One region of the Apibacter sp. genome, then DNA from elsewhere that is predicted to be linked to it. Evidence: riboswitches for the same ligand, from Rfam matches in the RefSeq annotation. Region 1 holds a riboswitch; the other holds the start of a gene.

Region 1 (9,724 bases):
CATCAAAAACATTATTTCCGCCAAGTGTAAATACCCAATCTTTATTAATCGTATAAGCAATACTAAAATCGGTTACCAACTTTGGATCATGATGTTGCACGCCTCCAAAAGGGTATCCATCCCTAGTAACTTTCCCAAAATAAGTATTTCTTATTAAAACATTCCATTTGGGTAAGCTGTATGTTAAGCCTAAAGATGCTTTTGCTTTAGGACTCAATGATTCTATAATATTGGTTTGATCCGGTCCAAAATATTCATCTCTATTTCCTTCAAAAACATCCGGGAAATGAAAATCTACTATCTCCGTTTCAGTATAATTTCCTGACAAGCTAATGTCTAAATTTCCTTTTCCTAAGCTTACTTTATAAATAGCGACAACATCAATTCCTTTGGTTTCTGTATCGACTGCATTTGTAAAAAATCGTGCACCTTCCACTCCATAAGATTCAACTTTAGCATTAACAAACTCACTAGTCAGTACAATTCGATCTTTAACTTTTATATAGTAGGCATCTGCCGTAACGTATATTTTATTTGTAGGTTTAAATGTCAAACCTGCGCTCGCATTTATTGATTTTTCTTCTTTAAGCTTTTCAATTCCTAAAGCTTTGGCAAGTTGACTGTCATTAGTAAAAATTCCTTTAGAAACTATGCCAGAACCTGAGTTTGCTATACTTGCAAAAGAATTATTAAAATATTGTTGTTGCAAAGATGGAGCTCTAAATCCATTGCTAAAAGCCCCTCTTACAGCAAAACCATTAAGATATTCATATCTCAGAGCCAATTTTCCTATAAAGGAATTACCAAAATCGGAATAATGCTCATATCTTCCTGCTAAATCACTGGTAAATTTTCCTTTCTTAAAAGCAATATCGGTATAACCGGAAGCATTATTCCTATCTTTTTTTAATGCATTCTGGGGTGAAAATCCTATAAAGCCTTGTGATCCCCCTTCGCCTAATATATCTGAGGGATTTGTTGAAACCGTTATCGGATTTCCAAATTTATCATAACGCATCCAAGAGCCATCCTCTCCTGCCTTAATTTCATATTGTTCATATTTAAATTCTCCTCCAAAGGCAATCGTAAATATTTCATTTATTTTTTTAGAAATATCTAAATTTAATGTATTCTGTAAAAATTCATGTCCTCCTGCTTTGAATTCGGTAGGCGAATGAACACCTAAAGAAGCATTATTAGTTTGGGAGGTTTTATAATCAAATATGTTTTCTCCAAAAGTATTACTAAGGTCTATAAACCAATTATTGTGGTTATATCGTGCACCTGTAGAATTAGAAATATCATATATGTTTGATTTTAATAACGGTTGAAAGCCTACTGGGTATAATTCCGCTACGACATTTTCTTTTTCACTAGGAAGTCTTCTGAATTCCGCTCCTTCTCCCTGCCTTAAACTGGCACCGCCGAAAGAATAAAATTCAATTTTTTCAGATAATGGGTAAATGGCATTTACAAAAAACTGCTGATTTTTGATTTGGGCATCTCCGACCCGAAATCGAAAATCCTTTTGGGAAAGCTTCTTTTCAGCCATAATCTTTTCATCATCTAATCTTGCTTGGTTGGGATCGGACGCAAAATCATAGGCAAAGTTATCTCCAAACTTATCCAGATTATTATCATAGGAACGATTCGTTTTATTTCTTTGGCTCACTACAAATGACAGATTTATACTACCTCCTTGATCTCCCAATTTTGTACCGTAGTTTCCGCTGAAATTATAATTTTCTCCATCATTTCTATTAGTTAACCCATAGGTTACTGACGCTGATCCTCCTTTATTTTTCTTTAAAATAATATTAATAACACCTGCTATAGCATCTGAACCATATTGCGCAGCTGATCCATCACGTAATACCTCTATTTTTTCAATTGAAGACACCGGTATTGCGCTCATATCCGTGCCTACTGACCCATTCCCAACTGTATTTTGATAATTTACTAAAGAAGTTGTATGTCTTCTTTTGCCATTAACTAAAACTAATACCTGATCGGGGCCCATTCCTCGTAAAGTAGCAGGGTCGATATGTTCGGTACCGTCAGAAGAAGATTGTCTAACAGAATTAAAAGAGGGAACTAAATAATTCAATAAATCATTCACTGTTAGTTGTGGAGATGATTTTTCAATTTTCCTGACATCTATTACATCAACTGCGACGGGAGAATTTACCTTAGTACGGTCGGAATTACGACCTCCTACTACCACAATCTCCTCAAGGTCTAATGAATCAACTACCTGCTTTACTTGAGCATTAAAAAAATTAGTAAATTCTAAAAGTATACTTACAATTAACAAAGAAACTTTTTTCATTATTTTTCTTACAGTTACTAAATTATATTTTATTGAAACTGTATCAAGAAAAACCAAAAAAGGAAAAAAGAAATTATTCACTAACTAACCAAACAACACACCAACTAGTGAATTACTCATCTTCCCCCATTTAGGGTTGGAATTAGCACCAAGCCCAGTCAGGCCGGTTGCCAAGGTATCATAGGGCCAGTCCCTCCTCCTTTCTTGATAAGCAATGTAAATATACCATTATTTTTATAAAAAAATAATTTTATATTATATATTTTTATCCCGAATGCTAAGGTAGTTATTTTATCTTAAAAAATCTGACTAAAAGAACTATTCCTAATCCGAATAAGGAAATAAATGCAAAAGAAACTTGTAATGAAAATTTTTCTGATAAAAATCCTATACAAGGAGGGCCTAGAAAAAAACCGATAAATCCTATGCTGGTTATTATTGTTAATGCTTGTTCAGGGGAAGTTGTTTTAGAATTTCCGGCTAAGGTATATACTAAAGGAACAATGGCAGATATTCCCAATCCAACAATTATAAAAGAAATAAGAGTGACGATAAGAGAAGGAAATAAAACAGCGCTCATCATTCCAATAAATATTAATATTCCACTATAAGTTAAAGTAATTGTACTGCCAAACTTACGAACAACAAAATCAGAAATAAATCTTCCTGACGCCATAGCTGCCATATAGGCAGTCAATCCATAACCTATATATCTTTTATCTGATTTTACTATAATTTTCATATATTCATTTGACCAGTCGGTCATGGTGCCTTCAGCGACCATAGCAAAAAAAGCTAAAAAACCTAATACTATAAGATAATTATCGGCTATTCTGAATTTTAATGTTGAGTTGCTTTCTTTTGGCTTGTCTTTATCTTCATCTGCTAATAAAAATCTGAAGAATAACAAGGATACTACTATTCCTGTGGAAGAATAGAATATAAAATGTTCAGAAGGCGGAATACTTTTGGCAATCATTATAGCTCCTAACCAAGAGGCAAAAAATCCACCGATACTCCAAGTACCATGCATTGAACCAATAATCTGTCCTTTATAAGATTTCGATACATTAACCGCTTGGGTATTAATGGCTATATTAGTTAGATTCCCTAAAGCACCGTAACATATTAAATTTAATTTCAATTGCCATAATTTTCCGCAAAATCCTATCCCTATTAAGCATATAAAATATAGAATTATACCTATAAGGGTAGATTTTTTACTTCCGATCATTTTAATTAAATGCCCAGCAAAGGGCAAGGTTATCAACGTACCTATTGATAAAAATAACAGTACCAATCCCCAATCAGCATCAGATACTTGTAAGGATGATTTTATGGTAGGAATGCGCGATGCCCAAGTTGCTGAACTTCCTCCAAAGAAAAAGAATAAAAAGGTTACGGCTATTCTGGGCAAATGCTTTTTATTAATCATGACTTATTAAAATATCAAATTTTTATCTAAAAAAAGCCTGCTTGATTCAATCAAGCAGGCTTTCACTTAATTTAATAATTAAAATTTTATTTGCTATTAGGAGATTCATTTTCAACCTCCATCACTTTTATTTCAGTGCTATCCTTTTCTTTATTTAAACCTATATATAAGTGATCTCCATCATGAATAGATGAATTAATTATCTCTTCAGCAATTACGTCTTCTACATATTTTTGTATAGCTCTTTTAAGTTGACGAGCACCAAAATTTTTGTCCCAACCTTTTTCTATGATAAATTCTTTTGCTTCCGGCGATAATTCAACTTTATAACCGATTTTAGCTATCCTATCATAAACGTTTGCTAACTCTAAATCTATGATTTTAGAAATATCATTTTTTTCAAGGTTATTAAAAATGATTACATCATCAATTCTGTTCAAAAATTCAGGAGCAAAAGTTCTTTTTAGCGCATTTTCCAGTGTCGATTTAGCTCTGATATCTGAAGAGGATTTTTTGGCAGAAGTTCCAAACCCTACTCCATCACCAAATTCTTTTAATTCACGCGTACCGATATTTGAAGTTAAGATAATTATAGTATTTCTAAAATCTACTTTTCTACCTAGACTATCGGTTACATGTCCGTCATCTAAAATTTGTAATAAAATATTAAATACGTCCGGATGTGCTTTTTCAATTTCATCTAAAAGAATTACTGCATATGGTTTTCTTCTTACAGATTCGGTAAGCTGCCCCCCTTCTTCATATCCTACATATCCTGGAGGAGCTCCTACTAATCTGGAAATAGCAAATTTTTCCATGTATTCACTCATGTCGATTCTGATAAGTGCATCGTCCGAATCGAATAATTCTCTTGCAATAACCTTTGCCAATTGAGTTTTTCCAACTCCTGTAGCTCCTAAAAATATAAATGTTCCTATAGGTCGATTAGGATCTTTTAACCCTGCTCGATTTCTTTGTATGGCTTTAACCACTTTATTAACAGCTTCGTCCTGACCTATAATTTTACCTTTCATTAAATCCTTCATTTGAGCTAATTTTTTAAGCTCTCCTTCTGCTACTCTTTGCACGGGAACTCCACTCATCATAGAAACTACTTCTGCAACATTGTCTTCGGTTACTATCTCTCTGTGCTCTCTTGAGGATTTTTCCCATTCTCTCTGTGCATTTGCTAATTTATTTTCTATTTCTTTCTCGGTATCTCTTAATTTAGCGGCTTCCTCATATTTTTGACTCTTTATGACCTTTGTTTTTTCCGCTCTAATTTTCTCAAGTTCTTTTTCATAATTAACAATTTCCTTAGGAACTTTAATATTTTTGATATGAACTCTGGATCCAGCTTCATCTAAAGCATCAATAGCTTTATCCGGCAAGTATCTATCTGTGATATACCTTGTTGTTAGATTTACACAGGCTTTTATCGCCTCATCGGTATAAGTCACATTGTGATGCTCTTCGTATTTATCTTTAATTTGATTCAAAATAATAATAGTTTCTTCCGGTGAAGTTTGTTCAACCATTACTTTTTGAAAACGTCTTTCTAAAGCTCCGTCTTTTTCAATGTATTGTCTATATTCATCTAATGTTGTAGCTCCTATGCATTGGATTTCTCCTCTAGCTAAGGCAGGCTTAAACATATTAGAAGCATCTAGCGAACCTGTGGCTCCTCCAGCTCCTACAATAGTATGAATTTCATCAATGAAAAGAATGATATCTGAATTTTTTTCAAGTTCATTCATTATTGCTTTCATTCTTTCCTCAAACTGCCCCCTATATTTGGTTCCTGCAACTAGACTTGCTACATCTAAGGTAACTACTCTTTTGTTATATAATACTCGGGAAACTTTTTTTTGTACAATTCGTAATGCCAATCCTTCTGCAATAGCAGATTTTCCAACACCTGGCTCTCCTATTAATAAGGGATTATTCTTTTTTCTCCTACTTAAAATCTGTGATACTCTTTCTATTTCCTTTTCTCTTCCTACTACAGGATCTAACCTTCCTTCCATCGCAGCTGCGGTCAAATCTCTACCAAAATTATCCAACACAGGAGTTCTACTTTTTGATTGATTGGATCTTCCTCCTTTGGGTGCTTCGTATTGATTGCCCTCACTAATGCTCTCTTCTTCAGAAAACTCATTGACTGGTTGATCGGTAAAATCCTCTTGAAATTGAAATCTGTACTCTTCCCTCACTGTATTTGCATCTATATTATACTTTTTAAAAATTTGGGTTACAGGGTCACTTTCTATTCTCAATATACATAATAACAAATGTATAGTTTCTATTTCCGGGCTTCTAAAAAGTTTTGCTTCTAAAAAGCTGGTTTTTAAAGCTCTTTCGGCAGCTTTAGTAAATGGAATACTACTCCTATCTACTTTTATATTAATGTCTGGTTTATTAAGATTTTCAATTTTTTGTTTTAATTCTCCTAAATCAACATTTAAACTTTGAAGTATGGTTATAGCTTTACTATTACCTTCACGTAAGATACCCAGTATAAGATGTTCTGTACCTAAATGGTCATTACCTAAACGTAATACTTCTTCATTACTGAAGCTTATTACATCTTTTACTTGTTGTGAAAAATTTTCGTTCATGTATGACTTACTGTTCTATATTTAACTATTTTATGATTTGAATCTTGCATTTATCATGCCAGTTTAATTATCGGTTATTTTGTCATATATTTAAGGGATATATAATCTTTTTTTATGATAAATATAACATATTATTTTAAAAAATCATATAAGGCCCATGCTATTTTTCAGGAACGTATATTATTTCTCCACTTTCAAGCTCATAGGCAATACCAACCTTTTTCCCTTTTTTACCCGATGATTTTTCTTGAGAAGGTGTATATTTATTTATTTTATTTCCTTCTTTGGTAATGATTTCCATGTCATCTTTTCCCGGATTTTTGACAATTGTAAAATCTTCTTTTGAAAAGACTTCACTCATATTTAAATTCATCACCATTGCCACCATTAAAGCTACCGCAAATACCATAGCTACATCGAACAAATTTACTATCACACTAAGTGGATCGGTATCTTCTTCTTTTAAAAATCTGTTGATTCTTTTTCTCCTTCTCATTTTAATTTATGTTTCCTGTTGCTATTCTTGCTACATAATCTAAATTATTAACCTCTTTAGCATACCATCTTTGTTTAACTTGTAAGGTTACTAATCCAATGGCACTTACTACCAATCCAACTACAGTGGTAGCAAATACTACTTGCATATTATAGGCCATGCCTGAAATATCGCCGGTAGATAATCCAACTAAAGCAGGGCTCATTGCTATTAATGTACCTATTAATCCTAATACAGGACCTAATTTTGCGAGCATTTTTGATAACGACAAATCTTTTTCCAGATCATTTTCGAAATTAGAAATAGTGAAATCCGCATATGCTTCATTAATTGTATTATCCAATAGTGATTTTAAATATTTTATATACAAAGAATTATCTTTTTTTGGCAATGCTATTTGTAATTCTTTTATGGATTCTTGAGTCAGAGTTTCAATTAGAGGATTTACTATTTTATCATTTTTTCTTTTTGTTATAAACTGATTGTAAAAACCTCCTAAGAGAAGCAACGAACGTGCAAATAAAATAAGTAAGATAATGATATCCGGAATTAATAAACTATTTGCTACCCAAAATAATACTTTTGATATAATTTCCATTTTTAGTTACTTTATTTTTATTATTTTTTTAGTTTTAACGATTATTTAATCTTTTTCAACTTCCATTTAATTCTATTTCCTAAAAAGCCTACAATAAAAAAGATAAGAAAAAGTCCTATAGATAAGAATATATATTTTAAGTTTATCGATTCTTCAGACGTTTTATATACTATTTTTCCATCAACCGTTGTAATGAGACCTAAAATACATATCAGTAGGCTAACAATAAAATGTACTTCGAGCCTTATATCAATTTCAGGAATAACTTTTTTGATAAACAAAATTCCCATAATTATAAGCAGGAGGAAAAAAAATGCATAAAGGAATGCTATAGTGAAAAAGCTTCTGCCAGTAAACGTAAAGATAGATTGGGTCAAACCATAGAATATTACTAAAAAGAGCAACAATCCCGGATAATATTTTAATACAATCATGACTAATTTACTTTTTTTCTTTCCAAACAATTCCTTCAATGCGGCAAAACAAAAGGCAAAACATATGGTGGATTCTACGGTTATAAGTACTGACATATTTTGCATCATAACCATATTAGCTAAAAAATCCTCAATCTGTGTTTTAGATTGTTTAATAGCCAAAGGATAAATCAATAATATAAAAGCTGCATACATTACTATCATTATCCCAATCTGTCCTATTTTCCAAAAACTTAGCTTAACCATGCTATTTATCACTATAAGCACCATTAATAGTTGTAGGATTAATTCCATAAGCTCAATTTATTTTATCTTAACCGTTTTTTCTTCTTTTCTTGATATAAATTATAAGTAAAATAATAACGATGCATATGCCTGCGACAATAATAATACTGTTTATATTAGTTTTTTCTGATTTAGAAATACCTTTGGATACTTCTTCTTTTTTCAGAACCATACCATCCTTGTTGGCAGATGTGGATTCTCCTACTTCTATTTTAGTAAGTTGTTGCTTATATTCTGCAGCTTGTTGATATTCTACCTTATTAGCAATATAATTCTGTAATTTTTTGTTATTCCCTGAAAATCCTGCACCGGAATGTCCAAACTCTTTCACGATCTGTGTATGTAACAAAGCCGTTTGCTTTAGTTGTTCATCAGTTGCCTTCCACATGCCTTTTCTGGATGTTTCTAACATAATCGCCGTTATTTCTTCTAATGCAGCAGGACTAACTTTTTTGAAAAATTCTTTCGTACCCAGATTAGTTTTATCTTTTACATATATATCATAAATTTGATTCCACATTTCGTTATCAATTACTTCAGGCTTCATGACATTCCAACCATAGGTATTGGTCACTACTTCTGTTATATCGGCAGCACTGGAAGCTCCTCCTTTCATTTTTTCTTTTATATATGCCGGATTGAAGATGGTCGTACGTGCTTCTACTCCAATGGCCTCTTTTAATTCCTGCATTTTGAAATTATTGTGATTTCTATAATCTGCAAAATAAGCATCAGGGTCTTTACCTGTTACATTGCGTATAGCTAAATTCATTCCTCCCATGAATTCATATACATGATCTAAGCTTAAAGCCCCCCAGGTATTACTCTGTCTAGGATGTACAACCATATCTGTATTTTTTAATACAGCTTTCAGTAAACCTTTGTGAAAATTCCCCCAGTTTTTATCACTTCCATAAATTGCTCCCATATTATTTATATAGGTTTCCGCTATTTCTTTTTCATTTTCCCATTTGTCTCCGCTGGTAACCATTTCTTGAATTCCGGTCCCATACATTCCGTTTACTCCACCAAATATACGCTGTGTAGATATTTGTCTTGCCTCTTGAGGAGATACTCCTTCATCTACCAGACTTTTTTCTATATCTAAGGTACTTTGAGCTACTAAATTTTCATATTTTGAATCTTTAGCTGAGGCTGCCATTTCAACCGCTCTGGAAATAAGAGCTAATCGAGAGGCAGCTAGATCACGAAACTGTCCGGATGTTTGTACTACAACATCGATTCGTGGCCTACCTAAAACATCAGAATCGATCAGTTGTAAATCAGATACTCTTCCAAATGCATCTCTTATAGGTTCTACTCCTAACATATATAAAACTTGAGCTATGGTTGTTCCCTCACTTTCAATAAATTCACTACTCCAGAATGTGTAATTTACTTTTTTGGGATAAGTTCCATGTTTGGCTTTATACTGAGCTAAGGTTGCATTTACAAGGTCTTTACCTCTGTCCCATGCTATTTCAGTAGGGGTAGATTCCGCATTAATGGAATATAAATTTTTACCCGTT
Region 2 (7,354 bases), on a different contig from region 1:
TTGCATTTGGCAATCAGTTTTATGCTGAAATTCCTTTGTCTCGCAAATTCCAGATCGAAATTGCTAATTCTTGAAATTCCAAAATTAAATACTGTATCAGGCTTGACGATGAGTCCGAAAGCATGAAAAAGGATGATACATAATTTATATTTGGGATCAATACCTTCAACGTCTAAGGTAGGATCAGATTCAGCAAATCCTTTCTCTTGAGCTTCTTTTAAAACTTCAGAGTAAGACATATTTTCATGGATCATTTTGGTAAGTATAAAATTAGTGGATCCATTAAAAATTCCTGATACTGAAGTGAGTAAGTCGTTATCGTAATATTCTTCTAAATTTCTAATGATAGGTATACTGGCACATACAGAGGCTTCATAGAGGAGGGGAGTGTGATATTTTTTTTCGAGCTTTAAAAGCTCAGGTAAACGCTCAGCAATCATTTTTTTATTGGCGGATACCACAGCTTTACCTTTTTTCATCGCTTCGCAAACAATATCAAAGGCCGCCTCCGCATCATCAATTAATTCAACGATCACTCCGATTTCTGGGTCCGATAACAATTCGTTTTTATCTGTTGTGAAATATTTTTTATCGATAGATCTGGGTTTATCAGGGTGCTTTATACAAATCTTTTTTATATTAGCATCAACACTTTCCGCTTCTTCCAAAACTTTGTATAATCCGGTTCCTACACAACCGAAACCAAAGATTCCCAATTTAAGTTTATTTCTTGCCATAGTGTTCAATTAGGGAGTTTCGTTAATCTAATGCTTGTTTAATATCATTAAGTAAATCATCTATATTTTCAATACCTACCGATAAACGAATGAGAGAATCTTGAATTCCTGTTTCCTTGCGTACTTCTATAGGGGTTGATTTGTGGGTCATTGTAGCCGGATGACTTCCCAAACTTCTGACATCACCTAAATTTTCAGCTAAAAGGAATATTTTTGTACGAGTTAAAAATCTTTTAGCAGCTTCTAAGGTATCCTCTTTTAAGCTAAAGGAAACCATTCCTCCGAAGTTTTTTTGTTGTTTTGCGGCTATATCATGATTATGGTGATACTTTAATCCCGGATAGTAAACTTTATCTACCTTAGGATGAGTAAGTAAATATTCGGCTATTTTTTTCGCATTTTCCGAATGCTTTTCTAAACGGAGATAAAGTGTTTGAATGCCTCGTAGAGTTAACCAGCTATCGAAAGGGGATAGCACGCCACCGGAAGTGTTTTGCAAATACTTTAATTCATCGGCGATATTTTGATCGTTTACAACGACAAATCCCGATAATACGTCTCCATGTCCGGAAAGATATTTTGTACCGCTATGTACTACAATATCAGCACCAAGAGAAATGGGTTGTTGCAAAGCAGGCGATAAAAAGGTATTATCTACAATTAATAAGGCCCCCGCTTGTTTGGCTATTTTAGCAATTTCTTCAATATCCGATATTTTTAAGGTAGGATTTGTAGGAGTTTCCAGCCAGATGAAACGTGTTTTTTTATTGATGGCATTTCTAACGTTTTCAAGGTTAGTTGTATCAATAAATTTTGAGATTATACCAAATTTATTGTAAACCGTTGTTAAAATACGATAGGTACCTCCATAAACATCATTTACAGCGATGACTTCATCACCTTGTTTTAATAATTTTAAAACACAATCTGTAGCTGCTAATCCTGATGAAAAAGCAAATCCGGCAATTCCTCCCTCTAAATCAGCTATGGCCTGTTCCACTACTTTACGTGTAGGGTTGGCTGTTCTTGTATAGGCAAATCCTTTATTAACATCGGGAGCTTCTTGTACATACGAAGAAGTTTGATAAATAGGAGTAGAAATAGCGCCAGTAAGTTCATCAGGTTCAGAGATATGCACTAATTTTGTTTCAAGTTTCATGATTTTGGTTGTTTTTTCTAATTAATAAATACATTAAAATTCATTAATCATCATAAAACAACTTATACAAGATTCCCATTAAATTTATAAAAAAACTTTATAAAGCTTCTTTATATAGGCCGAAAGAAGCTTGAATTATTTTCTTGGTGTATGTAAGCTGTTTCGACTTATCTTTCCTTTACGGTTGGATGCAGCACCTACTCTTAGAAGAGGGTTGCTAAGGTATCATAGGGCCAATTCCCTCCACCTTTCTTGATAAGTAATTTTATTAATGATCGTAAATTATTTTACAAAGATAAATTTTATTTTTAAAAGTCCAATAAAAAAACACTATATTATAAAGTTCGAAAATTAATTTGTCTACTGGGAATGACTGTAATTCGGGATACTTTTAAAATCTCTATAAATAATTATTGTAAAAATATCAGGATTGTCCATATTGTAAATTATTTGACAAATAAGTTTAATTTAAAAATCTTTTATGTTTACAGATAAAAATGAAACTATAAACGGGGTAACTGATGGAATAGGATTGGGAATTGCTCACGCATTTGCTCATCAGAAAGCTCATATTATTTTAATAACTAAAGATTAAAAAAACTACAAAAAGTTAAATAAGAATTCACCTCTTCTCAAATACCCATTACTATTTTTTTTGTAGATTTATCCATCATTTGGCAATTACCTAAACTAAGTAAATCTATTTTAGAGGACATCAATCATGTGGATGTATTAATTAATAATGCAGGAATCGGTCGTTTTATTTCGTTTGAAAATACAAGTGAGTTTTTTAATTATGCATATCAATCTTAATTTCAAAACCCTTATGTATAGACTCAAAATTTTTATGAATCTTTGAAAAAAGTAAAGGAGACGGAATTAATATTTCTTCGTATTTTTTTTCACAGAATGTTATCTGGTAGAAATTCAACTGTCTACTCAATGACAAAGGGGGCTAGAGATTCATTTACCAAATCATTACCTTTTTAGATAGTAAAAAATGAGTAAGAGTAAATGCCATTGTGCCTGGACGTATTAATAGACCGATGTTAAGGTATAATATAAATCAGCTTATAAAATAAGGCCTGAAACATTTTCAAATTAGGGATTCAAGTGTTTTTTCGACGGGTAAAATTGTTTCTTTTGATGACATACGGACTACAGCTGTTCTTTTAGTTTACGATCAAGCTAAAAAGACAACAAGAACCCTATTATCTGTAGATAGAAGAACCTACCACTAATTTGCATTGGTAAGAATAAAAATTATTCGATAAAAATTAAAACCCAATCCATAAGTTGGATTGGGTTTTCAAACACATTTATATAACAATGTTAATAATTCGTTTAGGCACTACAATAACTTTCTTAGGAGTTTTACCTTCTAAATAATTCGGAGCTTTCTCGTGAGCCAATACAGCTTCCTCTATTTCTTGAGCAGTGGCAGAAATTGGCATTTCAATTTTAAAACGTACTTTTCCATTAAAGCTAACCGGGTATTCAAAGGTATCTGAAACAAGATATTCTGCTTTAAATTCAGGGAAGGGCTGAAATTCAATACTATTAGAATGGCCCAATTTTTCCCATAATTCTTCGGAAATATGAGGTGCATAAGGAGAAATTAAAATACATAAAGATTCTAAAATTTCTCTTTTATGACATTTTATTTTGAATAAATCATTGGTTGCAATCATAAAAGAGCTAATAGAGGTATTGAATGAAAAATTATCCAAATCATCTTTAACTTTTTTAATCAATTGATGCAAAATACGTTGCTCTTCTTTATTAGGATTTTCTTCCGATACAAAAAAAGTTTCATTTTCTCCGGAGTGATAAAGTTTCCAAAATTTCTTTAAAAATCCGTGAACTCCACTCAATCCTTGTGTATTCCAAGGTTTAGCTTGCTCAATTGGTCCTAAAAACATTTCATACATACGCAAACTATCTGCGCCGTATTCATCGCAAACATCGTCCGGATTTATGACATTATAATATGATTTAGACATTTTTTCAACTTCCCTGGCACAAATAAATTTACCTTCCTCAAGAATAAATTCAGCATCTTTAAATTCGTCTCTCCAATCTCTTAATCGATCTAAATCAACCTCATCCGTAGTTCCTTTAAGAAGATTGACATCAATACGTAGAGGAGTTACGTCATGTTCTTCCTTTAATAAATGGTGAGAAATGAAATTATTGGTTCCGTTAATTCGGTAAATATAAGCACTTTGGCCTAAAATCATTCCTTGATTAATTAGTTTTTGAAAAGGTTCTTCCTGAGTTACAAATCCATAATCTTTTAAGAATTTATTCCAAAAACGAGAATATAATAAATGTCCTGTTGCATGCTCACTACCTCCAATATATAAATCTACATTTTCCCAATAATTCATGAGAGTTTTGTCGGCGAAGCAAGTATTATTAGTAGGATCTGTATATCTCAAATAATACCAGGAACTTCCCGCCCATCCGGGCATCGTATTTAAATCTAAAGGAAATATAGTAGTGTTATTAATAAGGTCATTACTTACAACTTGTTCTTTTTCAACATCCCAAGCCCACTGGGTGGCACGACCTAAAGGCGGATCGCCGTCTTCAGTAGGTAAATATTTTTCAACTTCCGGAAGAATTAAAGGTAATGCAGATTCCGGTAAGGAGTAAGGGATATCATCTTTATAGTAAACTGGAATCGGCTCACCCCAATATCGTTGACGTGAAAAAACAGCATCACGTAATCTATAATTAGTGGTTCCGTGCCCGATTTTCATTCGTTCTATTTCTGTAATAATCTTAGCTTGCGCTTCTTGTACAGAAAGACCGTCAAGTATTCCTGAATTTACGCAAGCACCCTCTTTGGAAGAAAACGCTTCTTCCTGAACATTTGCCCCTCCTTTAATCACTTCAATAATAGGAAGGTCAAAATGCTTCGCAAACCTATGGTCTCTTTCATCATGGGCCGGAACCGCCATGATAGCTCCCGTTCCATATCCTACTAATACGTAATCTGCTATATATATAGGAATATTTTTTTTGGTAAAAGGATTAACTGCATAAGCTCCTGTAAATTGACCTGATACAGTTTTAGCATCAGCAATTCTTTCTCTTTCAGAACGTTTGATGCTCTCATCTTTATATTGGTTTACTTTTTCGTAGTAGTTACCAGTGGTAATTTGATCAACCAAAGGATGTTCGGGAGCCATAACCATATACGTTGCTCCATAAATAGTATCCGGACGAGTGGTAAAAATTTTTACTTTTACTTCAGAGTCGACAACTGAAAAGATAACCTCTGCTCCTAAAGATTTACCGATCCAATTACGTTGGCTTTCCTTAATAGATTCGCTCCAATCTATGATTTCTAATCCAGTAAGAAGCCTTTCGGCATAGGCGGTAATTCGCATAGACCATTGCATCATTTTTTTCTGGTACACAGGATATCCTCCTCGCTCTGAAAGTCCGTTAACCACTTCATCATTTGCTAAAACTGTTCCTAATGCAGGGCACCAGTTGACTGTTGTTTCGGCACGATATGCTAATCGATAATTTAATATAATTTTCTGTTTGGTTTCTTCTGAAAAACTATTCCAGTTTTCAGAAGTAAATAGTTCTTCCTGAGAAGTGCAAGCTTGTATATGAATATTTCCCTCTTTTGTGAAAATATCTACTAATTCTTTAATAGGTCGGGCTTGTTTTCTCTCTTTGCAGTAATATGAATTGAATAGTTGGATAAATATCCATTGTGTCCATTTATAATAATTGGGATCAGAAGTACGAACTTCTCGGTTCCAGTCAAAAGAAAATCCCAACTTTCTTAATTGATTATTATAGCCGGTGATTTTATTATTTTTATTGTCAACTCCACCATTGATATTTACTTCGGTAGTTATAGCCGGATGTTGACCTGTTTGTATAGCATACTGCTCGGCCGGGAGTCCGAAACTATCATATCCGATAGGGTGCAGCACATTAAAGCCTTGATGACGTTTAAATCTTGCATAAATATCTGAGGCAATATAACCTAAGGGATGGCCCACATGTAAACCTGCTCCTGATGGATATGGAAACATATCTAATACATAAAATTTAGGTTTATCTGTACCGTTAGAAGCTGCAAAAGTTTGTTGCTCCTTCCATTTTTTTTGCCATTTTTTTTCGATTTCCTGAAAATTATATTGCATGGGTAATAGTTGAATTAGATTTTTGCAAAGGTAATGATTTATTCAGTTTTTAAAATGTCATTATAGTTCATTTTAAAAATGTCTGATATGATATAATTATTATAGAATTAAAATAAAACTTATGGTTGGTATTTTCTGCTTACTTATAATATTAACATTCTTTTAAAAAGGTAAAGTTTATTTTATTTAGGTAAGAAAAAATTAAGAATAAAAAATGAGGTTAAGATATTTACTTACGTTTAAGAATAATAAAATTTCTAAGGCTATAAAATTTATCTGAAGGTACCCATGATACAGATCTTAATTTTTTTTCCATTTCGGGCCAAACTTCATTATTTTTTAAAGTCTCAATCATAATCTCTTTATCATTTATATTCGCATAATAAATACGCAGCCAGTAAATATCTTCTTCTAAATTTTCTTCTTGTATTTGTTCTTCGATAGTTTTAAATAAATTTTCCGGGATGTTGAAATCTCCTTTACATCCAAAATTACCAATATATACGTTCCATAAATCTCCATTTATATTCCACTCTTCAATACCAATCTGTTCATCATTATTTATTTGCCAGAAAGCAGCCAAAAAAACATGGAAAGAATTTGCGACAAAATTTTGAAAAGCGTTTTGAATAGCAGAATATTTATCCTTACCTATACCTAAAAAACTCTCAGAAATAGCTTTTTTATTTTGCAAAAGCAAAGTTATGTCTAAGCGTATGCTTACTCCGTTCTCATATTCCTTATAGTCAAAAGTATCTGCGCGCATAGCAGGAAGCTGTTCATCAACGAGAAGCCAATCTTTATATTCAATACATGTGAGATCTTGTGCATATAACATTTTTGCGAGAATTTCTTGAGGCGACATAGATTATTTTTTAATCAAAAATACACAAAATCTTTATTAAAAAAAGTATACAAATAGGTTACTCTTAGAGATAGATCGTTAAATAGTTTAATAACCTAATTAGAACAAAAGACGAAAAAATGTACAATTGTTAGTATGTTTTTACTTATATTAATAAATAATTACAAATTTATTTTAATAATAATATTGATATAATTATAGGGTTAAATAAATAATAATTTATTTATAAATTTAATTTACTATATTTTTTAAAAATAAAATAAATTATTATATTTGGTCGATAAAAATTAACTTAACTATGAGGAAATTATACTTGATATTATTTATTGGAGCAAATTCTTTATTTACCTCAGCACAAAATAATAAAATTGTAGGTCCTGGTGGAGTGCCAGGCGCTGTCCTATGGATGAAAACCGTC

The links. A riboswitch is a leader RNA that binds a small molecule or an ion and turns the genes downstream of it on or off. The one in region 1 is predicted to bind S-adenosylmethionine.
Region 2: another riboswitch for S-adenosylmethionine. It lies ahead of M3Z80_RS02045 (trans-sulfuration enzyme family protein); the one in region 1 lies ahead of M3Z80_RS04830 (TonB-dependent receptor plug domain-containing protein).

What each region holds. Positions count from the first base shown of each region.
Region 1 covers NZ_JAMBJZ010000033.1:8,523-18,246, reverse strand. Annotated here, with positions in the region: gene M3Z80_RS04830 (TonB-dependent receptor plug domain-containing protein) at 1-2,329, opposite strand, end outside; SAM riboswitch class I at 2,443-2,543, opposite strand; gene M3Z80_RS04825 (MFS transporter) at 2,616-3,764, opposite strand; gene M3Z80_RS04820 (ATP-dependent Clp protease ATP-binding subunit) at 3,851-6,382, opposite strand; gene M3Z80_RS04815 (DUF2149 domain-containing protein) at 6,543-6,878, opposite strand; gene M3Z80_RS04810 (MotA/TolQ/ExbB proton channel family protein) at 6,880-7,476, opposite strand; gene M3Z80_RS04805 (hypothetical protein) at 7,518-8,204, opposite strand; gene M3Z80_RS04800 (cobaltochelatase subunit CobN) at 8,224-9,724, opposite strand, start outside.
Region 2 covers NZ_JAMBJZ010000009.1:31,637-38,990, forward strand. Annotated here, with positions in the region: gene M3Z80_RS02040 (homoserine dehydrogenase) at 1-737, opposite strand, end outside; gene M3Z80_RS02045 (trans-sulfuration enzyme family protein) at 760-1,896, opposite strand; SAM riboswitch class I at 2,061-2,158, opposite strand; gene leuS (leucine--tRNA ligase) at 3,216-6,071, opposite strand; gene M3Z80_RS02055 (DUF6348 family protein) at 6,301-6,936, opposite strand; gene M3Z80_RS02060 (T9SS type A sorting domain-containing protein) at 7,235-7,354, shown strand, end outside.